DNA from 4 places in the Streptomyces sp. NPDC101151 genome. Region 2 is predicted to be linked to each of the others. Evidence: riboswitches for the same ligand, from Rfam matches in the RefSeq annotation. Region 2 holds a riboswitch; each other region holds the start of a gene.
The links. A riboswitch is a leader RNA that binds a small molecule or an ion and turns the genes downstream of it on or off. The one in region 2 is predicted to bind cobalamin.
Positions count from the first base shown of each region.

Region 1 (2,966 bases), on a different contig from region 2:
GGCTGATGACGTCCGCGTCGAGGCCGTCGATGGCCCGGACGATGTCGCCGAACTCGGCGTAGCACATGTGCGTGTGGACCTGGGTGTCCGGCCGCACGCCGCTGGTGGTCAGGCGGAACGCCTCCGTGGCCCACGCCAGGTACGCGCCATGGTCGGCGGCACGCAACGGCAGTGTCTCGCGCAGCGCGGGCTCGTCCACCTGGATCACCGAAGTGCCCGCCGCCTCCAGGTCGTTCACCTCGTCGCGCAGGGCGAGGGCGACCTGGCGGGCGGTGTCGGCGAGCGGCTGGTCGTCACGGACGAACGACCAGGCGAGCATGGTGACCGGCCCGGTGAGCATGCCCTTCACCGGGCGAGGGGTGAGGGACTGGGCGTAGGTCGTCCAGCGCACCGTCATCGGTTCCGGGCGGGAGATGTCCCCGGCCAGGATCGGCGGACGGACGTAACGCGTGCCGTAGGACTGGACCCAGCCGTGCTGGGTGGCGAGGTAGCCGGTGAGCTGTTCGGCGAAGTACTGGACCATGTCGTTGCGTTCGGCCTCGCCGTGCACCAGGACGTCCAGGCCGGCCTTCTCCTGGAAGGCGATCACCTCCTGGATCTCCGCCCTGATCCGCTCCTCGTAGCCGGCCGTGTCGATCCGGCCCGCACGCAGGTCGGCACGGGCGGTGCGCAGCTCGCCTGTCTGCGGGAAGGAGCCGATGGTGGTCGTGGGCAGCAACGGCAGGCCGAGGTGGGAGCGCTGGGCGGCGGCCCGCTCGGGGTACGACTGGGAACGGCGGGCGTCCGTATCGGTGACGGCGGCGCCGCGGGCGCGGACGGCCGGATCGCTCGTGATGGGCGAGCCTGCCCGGGAGGCGAGGTCGGCGCGGTTGGCGGACAGTTCGGCGGCGATGGCGTCCGGGCCGCGGGTCAGCCCGCGGGCCAGCGTGACGATCTCGGTGGTCTTCTGCCGGGCGAAGGCGAGCCAGCGCCGGATCTGTGGCTCGATGTCCCGCTCCGCCGAGGCGTCGAGGGGGACGTGCAGGAGGGAGCAGGAGGCCGACACGTCCACCCGGTCTGCCAGGCCGAGGAGGGTGCCGAGCGTGGCGAGGGACTTCTCCAGGTCGTTGACCCAGATGTTGCGGCCGTTGACGACACCGGCGACCAGGCGCTTGCCCGCCAGCCCGCCGATGGCCGCGAGCGCGTCCAGGTTGGCGGCGGCCGACTCGGTGAAGTCGAGGGCGAGGCCGTCGACCGGGGCCTTGGCGAGTACCGGCAGGGCGTCGCCGAGGCGGTCGAAGTAGGAGGCGACGAGCAGCTTCGGCCGGTCCGTGAGGGCACCGAGGTCGCGGTAGGCGCGGGCTGCCGCGTTCAGCTCGGCCGGTGTCCGGTCCTGGACGAGCGCGGGCTCGTCCAGCTGCACCCACTCCGCGCCTGCCGCGCGCAGGTCGGTGAGGACCTCGGCGTACACCGGAAGCAGTCGGTCGAGCAGGGTGAGCGGGTCGAAGTCCGCGGGCACGCCGGGCGCGGGCTTGGCGAGGAGAAGGTACGTGACGGGACCGACGAGCACGGGCCGCGCGGTCAGGCCGAGCGCGAGGGCCTCCTGCAACTCCGCGACCTGCTTGGCCGAGTTGCCCGAGAAGACCGTGTCCGGACCCAGTTCGGGCACGAGATAGTGGTAATTGGTGTCGAACCACTTGGTCATCTCGAGCGGCGCCGCGTCCTGCGTGCCGCGCGCCATGGCGAAGTACCCGGCCAGCGGGTCGGCGGTGACGGCCTCCCGGTGGCGTGCGGGGATCGCGCCGACCATGACGGTGGTGTCGAGCACGTGGTCGTAGTACGAGAAGTCGCCGGTCGGCACTTCGCCGATGCCGGCGTCCGCGAGCTGCCGCCAGTTCGTACGGCGCACTTCGGTGGCGGTGGCGCCCAGGGCGGCGGCGGTGACGCGGCCCTTCCAGTAGCCCTCGATCGCCTTCTTCAGTTCCCGGCTCTGTCCCTGGCGGGGGTAGCCGTACACGGTGGCCCGTGCTGCCGCGGCTGCGGGCTTGGTGGTCACGGAGATCTCCTTCGCGAGATTGATCCCTGAGATCCCGGGGACGGGACGAGAGCGCGAAGGGGTGACGGACCGGACGGCAGCGACCGGTGGCCGTCCGTGCGGTGTGTTCGCCGACCCGCCCTCGGGGTCACCGGGATGTCCGCGTACGAGTGCTTCGCACACGGGCAGATGGCAGGTCTTCGGACTCGCGGGCACGTCCTCACCGAGGAGGACACCTACTGGCCGTCGCTTCCCAGGCCCGGTACGTCGGGCCCAGTGCGTATGACGGCGGTCGTTCTCGCTCACCGCTGCGGGGCAGTCCCGGATTCCCACCGGGTTCCCTCTTACGACGCGTCCCGTCTGGCGGACGGGGCGAACCAGCTGCACCGGCAAGCCTAGACGGTGGCGCGAGCGGCCGGAGTCCCACTCCACCATTCGGACGGTGGGATGGACGACGGGCACGGACGGCCGGACGGGAGGCGTCGCCTGTGCGCCCCCGCCCTTCCCCTGCGTCCACCCGCCGGTTCCCTCGGCCGGCGGGTGCGGTCCGGGCCCCTCAGCCCAGTGGTGCCAGGCTGCTCAGTCCTGGCCGTACACGTGGAACCCGCGGCCGGTCTTACGGCCCAGCAGTCCCGCCTCGACCATCCGCTGGAGCAGCGGGGGAGGGGCGTGGAGGGGTTCCCGGAACTCGTCGTAGAGCGACTCGGCGATCGAGGCGACGGTGTCCAGCCCGATCAGGTCCGCGAGCCGGAGCGGCCCCATGGGGTGGGCGCACCCCAGCTCCATGCCGGTGTCGATGTCGGCGGCCGTGGCGAAGCCGGACTCCGCCATGCGGACGGCCGCCAGAAGGTACGGGATGAGCAGCGCGTTGACGACGAAGCCCGCTCGGTCCCGGGAGTGGACGACCGTCTTGCCGAGCGTGCGTGCGGCGAAGTCCTCGACGGCGGCCAGG
Region 1 is NZ_JBIWPP010000014.1:5,087-8,052, forward strand. It holds gene metE (5-methyltetrahydropteroyltriglutamate--homocysteine S-methyltransferase) at 1-2,035, opposite strand, end outside; cobalamin riboswitch at 2,188-2,411, opposite strand; gene ACIRU3_RS24705 (3-hydroxybutyryl-CoA dehydrogenase) at 2,594-2,966, opposite strand, start outside.
Region 1: another riboswitch for cobalamin. It lies ahead of metE (5-methyltetrahydropteroyltriglutamate--homocysteine S-methyltransferase); the one in region 2 lies ahead of ACIRU3_RS35520 (ribonucleoside-diphosphate reductase subunit alpha).

Region 2 (2,966 bases):
GAACTCCTCGATGTCGGAGTGCCAGGTCTCCAGGTACACCGCTGCGGCGCCCTTGCGTCGGCCGCCCTGGTTCACCGCGGCGACCGAGGCGTCCAGGGTCTTCAGGAACGGGACGATGCCGTTGGAGTGCCCGTTGGTGCCGCGGATCAGCGAACCGCGGCTGCGGATCCGGGAGTACGACAGACCGATGCCGCCGGCGTGCTTGGAGAGGCGGGCGACCTGGTGGTAGCGGTCGTAGATGGAGTCCAGCTCGTCCAGCGGGGAGTCGAGGAGGTAGCAGGACGACATCTGGGGGTGCCGCGTGCCGGAGTTGAAGAGGGTGGGGGAGGAAGGCAGGTAGTCGAGGCGGCTCATGAGCCCGTACAGCGCCGAGACCTCGTCCACGGAGCGGGCCGTGTCGTCCTCGGCGAGGCCCGCGGCGACGCGCAGCATGAAGTGCTGGGGCGTCTCGATCACCTTGCGGGTGATGGGGTGCCGCAGCAGGTAGCGGCTGTGCAGGGTGCGCAGGCCGAAGTAGCCGAAGCGGTCGTCGGCGGTCCGGTCGACCAGCGCGTCCAGACGCTCGGCGTGCAGCCGCACGAACTCCGCCGTGCGGTCGGCCACCAGGCCCTCGCGGTGCCCCACGGCGACGGACTCGGTGAAGGACGTGACGCCCTGCGAGGCGGCCTCGGCGCGGATGGAGACGGTCAGCAGCCGGGCGGCCAGCCGGGAGTAGGCGGGGTCCTCGGAGATGAGGCCGGCGGCCGCCTCCGTGGCCAGCTCGCGCAACTCCGCCTCGTCCGCCCGGGCGGAGCGGCCCCGCAGCGCGGCCGCGGCGACGCGGCCGGGGTCGGCGTCGGGGAGGTCGGCGGTCAGCTCGGTCAGGGTCCGCAGCAGCGCGGCACCGGGACCGTCGGTGTCCACCGGGGCTTGCGTCGCCTGGATGGCTGAAGCCGGTTCGGCTGGCGCGATGGTCACGTGGGGCTCTCCCTCGCTCGGCACGGGGGCCTGGCGGAGGGCAGGGGGCAGCACGAGCGCGCACGGCGTCGCGTCCACCGGCCCACTCCACGAAGCCCGGACGTCTGGAGGCACCCGGACCGGACGGCCGGGCGCGCGCTGCCGGCAGGTCCTCGGACTGAACAGGCGTGCGGATACACGCAAGTACACCGTTGCGGGACAGTTCCGGATTCGCACCGGATTCCCCTGCGACGACAGCGAGGACGAGCATACATCTAGTGCCGGGCTGTGGTGTCACCCCCAGATGTTGTGTCTGTTGCGTGTTGCGGCGGCTTCAGAGTGTCAACTCGTAGGTGGGGATCCGGACGGCGTCCAGGTGGGGGACGGGGTTCCGGTTCCGCGCGCGTGTGCGAACGGGGCCGAGGTGTTCGTGGCTCCTCCGGGCGCCGATGCGGTGGGGCGCTGCGCATCGGGCGCTGGGCGGACGGCGGCCCCACGGCGGGCGGGCACGAACAGCGGGCCGCCGTGGTGCTCGGCGGCCCGCTGCGGGGTGCGTGGGGTTGCCCGTGCCCCTCGGGCGCGGTTCAGTGACCGGCGCCTGCCGTGGCCGGCGGAAGCTCCACCTCGACGCCCGCGTCGCCGGCGTCCGCCGTGTAGTCCTCCGGCCTGGTCTCGTCGAGGCCCTCGGGGGCCTTCACGGCCTTCAGGACGAAGGTCAGGACCACCGTGACGACGACGTTCAGCACGAAGGCCGTGAGACCGATGTAACCGATCTCACCGATGCCCGGGATCTCCTTCGCGGAGCCGCCGAAGTGCTTCTGGGTCGGCGAGGCCACCCCGTACGCGGCGAACGTGCCGTAGATCATTCCGACCGCCCAGCCGGCGAGCAGCGCCCAGCGGTGGAACCACCGGGTGAACAGGCCACCGACCAGGGCCGGGAAGGTCTGCAGGATCCAGATGCCGCCCAGCAGCTGGAAGTTGATGGCGACCGTCTTGTCCATCGTCAGGACGAAGACCAGCGCACCCACCTTCACCAGCAGCGACACCAGCTTGGAGACCCGGGTCTCCTGCTCGGGCGTGGCGTCGGGCCGGATGAAGTCCTTGTAGATGTTGCGGGTGAAGAGGTTCGCCGCCGCGATGGACATGATGGCCGCGGGCACCAGGGCGCCGATGCCGATCGCCGCGAAGGCCACGCCCGCGAACCAGTCCGGGAACATGTCCTCGAACAGCTGCGGAATCGCCAGCTGCCCGTTGGTGACCTTCACCCCGGCCGCGATCGCCATGAAGCCGAGCAGCGCGAGCAGGCCCAGCATCAGCGAATACAGCGGCAGGATCGTGGTGTTGCGCCGGATCACCTCACGGCTCCTGGACGACAGCGTCGCGGTGATCGAGTGCGGGTACATGAACAGCGCGAGCGCCGAGCCGAGCGCCAGCGTGGCGTACGTCCACTGGCCCGCGGGGGCCGGTACGAGACCGCCCGCACCCGCCGCGGTGAACTTGTCGCCCGCCTTGGCGAAGATGTCGTCGAACCCGCCCAGCTTGATCGGGATGTAGATGATCGCCACCGCGATGACGATGTAGATCAGCGTGTCCTTCACGAACGCGATCAGCGCGGGCGCGCGCAGCCCCGACGAGTAGGTGTACGCCGCCAGCACGCCGAAGGCGATGAGCAGCGGCAGGTCCTTCACGAACCAGTTGGTGTTCTCGCCGCCGCCGACACCCATCACGTCCAGCACCGCCTGGATGCCGACGAGCTGGAGCGCGATGTAGGGCATCGTCGCGAGGATGCCGGTGAGCGCCACCGCCAGCGACAGCCCCTTCGAGCCGAAGCGGCCGCGCACGAAGTCCGAGGTGGTGATGTAGCCGTGGCGGTGCGAGACCGACCACAGGCGGGGCAGGAACGTGAAGATCAGCGGGTAGACCAGGATCGTGTACGGCACCGCGAAGAAGCCGGCCGCGCCCGCCGCGTAGATCGCCGCCGGTACGGCGACGAAGGTGTACGCCGTGTACAGGTCGCCGCCGAGCAGGAA
Region 2 is NZ_JBIWPP010000028.1:85,888-88,853, forward strand. It holds gene ACIRU3_RS35520 (ribonucleoside-diphosphate reductase subunit alpha) at 1-957, opposite strand, end outside; cobalamin riboswitch at 1,083-1,220, opposite strand; gene mctP (monocarboxylate uptake permease MctP) at 1,521-2,966, opposite strand, start outside.

Region 3 (2,966 bases), on a different contig from region 2:
TCCAGGTCTGATCGGGGCCGAGGGTGGCGGTGAGGGCGCGCTCCGAGGTGAAGGCGACGGCCGTGCGGTCGCCGAGCGGTGTGCGGAACAGACGGGTCGCACACCCGGCAGCACCCGACCGGACCGGGACGTACAGGGGTCCGGCCGGGAACCGATCAGAGGGCTCCGGGTCGTCGCACAAGGGTTCTGCCATGGGATGCCTCCTGGAGGATCCGAGGTCGTTGACAGGCCGAACTGGAGGCCCCGGCCGGGAAGCGGACCGGGGCCAGGCGACGACGGTATGCCCGCGCACTCCGGTTCCCGGACGTCTCCTGACGGGATGCTGACGGTGATCGGGGCGACGCTGACGGGATGCTGACACCCCTGGCGCGAGCCTGGACACGGGCCGTCAGAAGGTCGCCAAGAACTGGCGCACGGGGCTGTTCGCGGGCCCGGGAAGGGAGTGGGATGGACGCGGCTTCAACAAGGACCGCCGGCCCGAAACCCCGGCGGCGAGTGAAGAACGGTGACGTGATGCACGAGTCCGACGCGCTCCCGGCCCCTCGTGTCGTGGTCGGGGTCAGCGGTTCACTGGGGAGTCTCACCGCCCTGTGCCGGGCCGCCGACGACGCCCGGCGCCGCGGGGCCGAGCTGTGGCCGGTACTTGCCTGGGAGCCGCCCGGCGGAGACCTGGCCGCCCGGCGCTCCCCGGCCGCTTCCTTCATGGTCCCGGAGTGGGAACGCCTCGCCCGGGAGAGGCTGCTCACCGCGCTCGGCGACGTGTTCGGCGCCGCCGGCCCGGCTGTCCCCATGCGCGCCCTGGTCGCCCGGGGTGTTCCGGGCCCGGCGCTGGTGCGGATCGCCGACCGCGAGACCGACGTCCTGGTCATCGGCGCCGGACGCCGCAGCCGACTGCACCGCGCCCTCTGCCCCTCGGCAGGCCGCTACTGCCTGGCTCACGCGACCTGCCCGGTCCTGGCGGTGCCACCGTCGCCCCTGGAGACGGAACTGGCCGCCGTGCACCGCCGCAACGCGCTCGGACTGCGCCTGGACACCGGGGACTTGGGGCGGACGGCGTAGGTCGTCCTGTCGTCGGACTCCCGCCGTCCGCCCGTGCGGCGGGAGTCCGACGTCAGGACCTGGCCTGCGCCCGCCTCCTCCTGGCCCTGCTCGCCCGCCCCGGGCTGTCGCCGGTCCGCGACCAGGACGTGCTCGGTGCCGTCCGGTCCGTTCTCAGCGAGGGCCGTCGACTCGGCGCCGCTCCCGGGAGGCCGTGGCGAGCCGAGGCGGTGTGAAGGCGTAGAGGTCGAGGATCTCCGGCAGCGGCGCGATGCCCGGGCCGCCCGCGCGCACCCAGGCGGTGATGTCCTCGGCCGCGTCGGGGTCGTTGACCAGGCCCAGCCACACCGGCCGGCCACCGGCTGCCCGGCCGGCGGCGGAGGGCTGTACGACGATGACGTTGGCCTGCTCACACACGTCGAGGCAAGCGGAGATGCGCACGGGCACCTCCGCACGCAGACGTGCGGTCTGCGCCGCGTGATCGACGCCTATCACCTTGGGACTGCCGCAGCAGCAGTCCCGGCACACGACGACACGGCACGGCACCGGGTCGGCTCTCTCCGGAGCCACCTCGTCCTTCTCCGGAGCCACCTCGTCGCCGAACGTCTCTTCGGCCGGCCTCTCGGGCATGCCGCACCACCCCTCCCCCGGGGAGATCCGCCCCGGTGTCCGTCGAGGAGGCGACCGCGTGAGTCTCCTGGCTCTCGGGTCGTCGCTCGTCCCGGCCTCCCCGCCCCTCTCGGGCAGTGGCCTGTCGGAACTCGCTCACCGATCACAGTGGCGGGACCGCGCCGGATTCACACCGGCTTCCTCGGATCGCCGTCGCCTTGTCAGCGATCATCATCCCATCGGCGGCCGCGCCTCCCGTCACCCGGTCGCCCGCCGATCGTGCTCGCGGCCACGGCGCCCCCGCCCCGTGTGCCTGAGCGCCGGAGGACCCGGAGGTGCGGGCGAACCCGGCGGGCGTTCGGCCGGCCCGTGCTCAGCGTTCGGCGTCCGCGCCCCCTCCGGTACGTGCCCGGTGCTCGGCGCCCGCGCCGTCTTCTGCACGGGTGCCGAGGAGTGCGGTGGTGAATCCGGCCAGCTGATCCCGGATCTCCTCGCGGGGCACGCCCTTCTCTCCGGCCAGGTGCTCGACGAGGTCGGCCCGGGTGGCGGCGAGCAGCGCGTGGGCGGTGAAGTCGCTGTCGGTCAGGCCAGGAATCCGCTCCAGCGCCTCCCGGAGCAGCGCGTGCCAGCGCTCGTAGTGTTCGGTCCGGTAGGGGCTGTCCGCGCCGGTTCCCTCCAGGGCCAGCGCGAGGCGGCGGTTGTCGAGCTTGAAGCACACGATGGCGTCGAGCAGGGCCGGTACGCGCTGATGCGGCGGGCCGGCGGGTCCGAGCGGCGGCGGACCCTCCTCGACGGCCCGTCTGATCGGTTCGAGCCGCGCCTCGTACAGCGCGCGGAGCAGTCCGGCGCGGTCGCCGAAGGCACGGAAGAGCGTTCCCTTGCCGACGCCGGCCGCGCTTGCGATGTCGGCCATGGTCAGGTCCTCGGGGCTCTGACACCGAGCGAAGAGCCCGTCGGCGGCCGCGAGGGCGGCTGCCCTGTTGCGGGCCGCGTCCTTGCGCGGCTTGCGCTCGGTCATGCGATTCCTCCAGTTGCGATCCGGACCGGCGGTCCGTATCTTTCGAAGCATAAGCGGACCGCTGGTCCGTATCGTACGGGACGGAGATACTCATGCCCGCAGACACCAGCACCTCGCCGGCGGAGCTGTACCGCCGGAGCCTGCAACTGCTCCTGGACAAGGACATTCCCGCCTGGGTCGGCCTGTGGGCCGAGGACGGCGTCATGGAGTTCCCCTTCGCGCCCCCGGGGTGGCCGGAGCGGCTGGAAGGCAGGGAGGCCGTCGCCGACTACATGCGCGACTATCCCGACCACATCGACCT
Region 3 is NZ_JBIWPP010000004.1:123,482-126,447, reverse strand. It holds gene ACIRU3_RS09005 (SAV_915 family protein) at 1-193, opposite strand, end outside; gene ACIRU3_RS09000 (universal stress protein) at 514-1,059, shown strand; gene ACIRU3_RS08995 ((2Fe-2S) ferredoxin domain-containing protein) at 1,213-1,668, opposite strand; cobalamin riboswitch at 1,729-1,851, opposite strand; gene ACIRU3_RS08990 (TetR/AcrR family transcriptional regulator) at 2,021-2,665, opposite strand; gene ACIRU3_RS08985 (nuclear transport factor 2 family protein) at 2,758-2,966, shown strand, end outside.
Region 3: another riboswitch for cobalamin. It lies ahead of ACIRU3_RS08995 ((2Fe-2S) ferredoxin domain-containing protein); the one in region 2 lies ahead of ACIRU3_RS35520 (ribonucleoside-diphosphate reductase subunit alpha).

Region 4 (2,966 bases), on a different contig from region 2:
CAAGCCCAAGGTCGCGGTGGCCATGTCGGCCGCCCTCAACCTTGTAGGCGCCTTCCTCTCCGTGGAGGTCGCCAACACGATCTCCAAGGGTCTCGTCGACGAGACCGGCATACGTCCCGAGGTCATATTCGCCGCCCTGGTCGGCGCGATCCTCTGGAACCTGCTGACCTGGCTGGTGGGACTGCCCTCCAGTTCCTCGCACGCCCTGATGGGCGGCCTGATCGGCGCCACCGTCGCCTCGGCGGGCCTCGGCGCCGTCCACGGTGACGCGCTCGTCACCAAGGTGCTGCTCCCGGCGGTCGCCGCCCCGATCGTGGCCGGCCTCGCGGCGATGCTCGCCACCCGGTTCTCCTACGGCATCGGCAAGAACGCCGACGGCGAGGCCACCCGCAAGGGCTACCGCGCCGGCCAGATCGCCTCCGCCGGACTGGTCTCCCTCGCCCACGGCACCAACGACGCGCAGAAGACGATGGGCATCATCACCCTCGCTCTCGTCGCGGGCGGCGCCGTCGCCCCCGGCTCCAACCCTCCCACCTGGGTGATCCTCTCCGCGGGTCTGGCCATCGCGCTCGGCACCTACATCGGCGGCTGGCGCATCATCCGCACCATGGGCAAGGGCCTGACCGACCTCGAGCCGCGACAGGGCTTCGCCGCCCAGACCAGCGCGGCCACGGCCATCCTGGCCTCGTCCCACCTGGGCTTCTCCCTCTCCACCACGCACGTCGTCTCCGGCTCGGTGATGGGTGCGGGTCTGGGCCGCAAGGGCGGTGTGGTCCGCTGGTCCACCGCGACCCGCATGTTCGTCGCCTGGGCGCTCACCCTTCCGGCCGCCGCGCTGGTCGGCGCACTCGCCGAGTCCGTCACGGACCTGGGTGACTGGGGCACCGCGGTCGTCGCCGTCTTCCTCGTCGCCGCCAGCGCGGGGATCTGGAAGATCTCCCGCCGTGAGGTCGTCGACCACACCAACGTCAACACCGTCGACGACAGCGTGGAGCCGGCCGGCGTGGTGACCACCGCCATCGCCGCGGTGACCCCGCCGCCCACGGGCACCGTCACCGAGGACCTGTCGGCCGTGATCCCGGCTCCCGCCGCCACCGACCCGGCTCCGGCGACCCCGCCGGCCGCCGCGGTCTGACCCCGAGCATCCGGAAACTGAAGGAAGCATCCCCATGAAGATCGACTGGGCGGCCCTCGGCTCCGTCTTCGGCGTCAGCCTCGTGGTGACCGTGGGCCTGGTGGCCCTGTTCACCCTCGGCGTCACCGGCCTCTCCCGCCGCGAGAAGGCCGCGGCACAGGGCAACTCCGCGGCGCTTGCCGTGACGGGTGCGTACGTGGCGTTCGCGGCCTGCGCGGCCGCGGTGGCGTACGGGATCTATCTGATCGTGGCCAAGGCCTGAGGACCTCGAGTCTCACCGCCCGCCCTGTCCGTGGCCGCCCTGTCGGCGGTGCGGGCAGGGCGGACTCATGTTCCACGGTCAGCGGACCGCCCCCTTGCGGATGCTCACCGTCCGTGAGCACAGGGGGAAGCGCCGAATGCCCCCCGCCACGAGGGGAATTCGGCGCGATCCGGTCATTCCGCGGCCGCCGATGTACTCGCGATGTGGGCCTCAGCACAGTCCGGCGTCCCAGGTCAAAGGCAAGTTGACGGCCCTTCCGGGTGCGTGGTGGACTGCCCGGGCCATGTACGGCGGCAAGAGAGGAAGCCGGTGCGAATCCGGCGCGGTCCCGCCACTGTCACCGGGGAAGGAATCCCGGGAGCCAGGAACTCTCACCGCCGGTCTCGTCGAACCAGGGCGTGGACACCCTGAGTGAGGACATATCGCCATGCGCGGCTGCCTGTTGAGGTTCAGTAACCGGACCATGCCGGCCCCCACGGCCGGCTGAGCCGATGGGTGCCGATCGCTCCTACGCGTACGGTGCCGCCGTCGGCCTTCTCGGCGACCTTCTCCTCGGCGATCCGCACCGCGGGCATCCGGTGGCCGCGTTCGGGCGGGCGGCCGCGGCCGTGGAACGCGCGCTGTGGCACGACCACCGCGGCTGGGGGGCACTGCACACCGCCGTGTGCGCCGGGGGTGCCGCCGGCCTCGGCGTCGTCGCCGAACGCGCCGTACGCCGCTCCCCCGCCGCCGCCGTCGCGCTGACCGCCGCCGCCACCTGGGCCGTGGTCGGGGGCACCTCGCTGGCCCGGGAGGCCCGCACGATCGGGCGCGCCCTGGCGGCCGGTGACGTGGCGTCGGCCCGTGAGCGGCTGCCGCATCTGTGCGGCCGGGATCCGCAGGCCCTCGACGCGGACGGGATCGCCCGGGCCGTCGTCGAGTCGGTCGCCGAGAACACCTCCGACGCCGTCGTGGGCGCGCTGGTGTGGGGTGCCGTGGGCGGAGTGCCGGGGCTGCTCGGGTTCCGGGCCGTCAACACGCTGGACGCGATGGTGGGGCACAAGTCGCCCCGGTTCCGGCGCTACGGCTGGGCCTCCGCCCGTCTCGACGACCTCGCCGGGTGGCCCGGGGCACGGCTGACCGCCGTGCTCGCCACCGCGGCCGGACCCGACCCGCGCGGCGCCGTGCGCGCCTGGAAGGCCGACGCCCGCAGACATCCGAGCCCCAACGCCGGGCCCGTCGAGGCCTCGTTCGCGGGCGCCCTCGGTGTGCGGCTGGGCGGGACGCTCTCCTACGGCGGGCGCGTCGAGCACCGGCCCGTCCTCAACGGGGACGCCGGGCGGGCCGTCCGGGTCACCGACATCGACCGGGCCGTACGGCTCTCCCGCCGCGTGGGCCTGCTCGCGCTCGGCGTCACGGTCGGCGCGCGCCACCTCATGAAGGGACGTGGAAAGTGAACGGTGGTCTCCTCGTCGCCGGCACCACCTCCGACGCAGGCAAGAGCGTCGTGACGGCCGGGATCTGCCGGTGGCTGGTGCGCCGGGGCGTCAAGGTGGCGCCCTTCAAGGCGCAGAACATGTCCCTCAACTC
Region 4 is NZ_JBIWPP010000006.1:349,635-352,600, reverse strand. It holds gene ACIRU3_RS14840 (anion permease) at 1-1,135, shown strand, start outside; gene ACIRU3_RS14835 (hypothetical protein) at 1,170-1,397, shown strand; cobalamin riboswitch at 1,648-1,789, shown strand; gene ACIRU3_RS14830 (cobalamin biosynthesis protein) at 1,889-2,833, shown strand; gene ACIRU3_RS14825 (cobyric acid synthase) at 2,830-2,966, shown strand, end outside.
Region 4: another riboswitch for cobalamin. It lies ahead of ACIRU3_RS14830 (cobalamin biosynthesis protein); the one in region 2 lies ahead of ACIRU3_RS35520 (ribonucleoside-diphosphate reductase subunit alpha).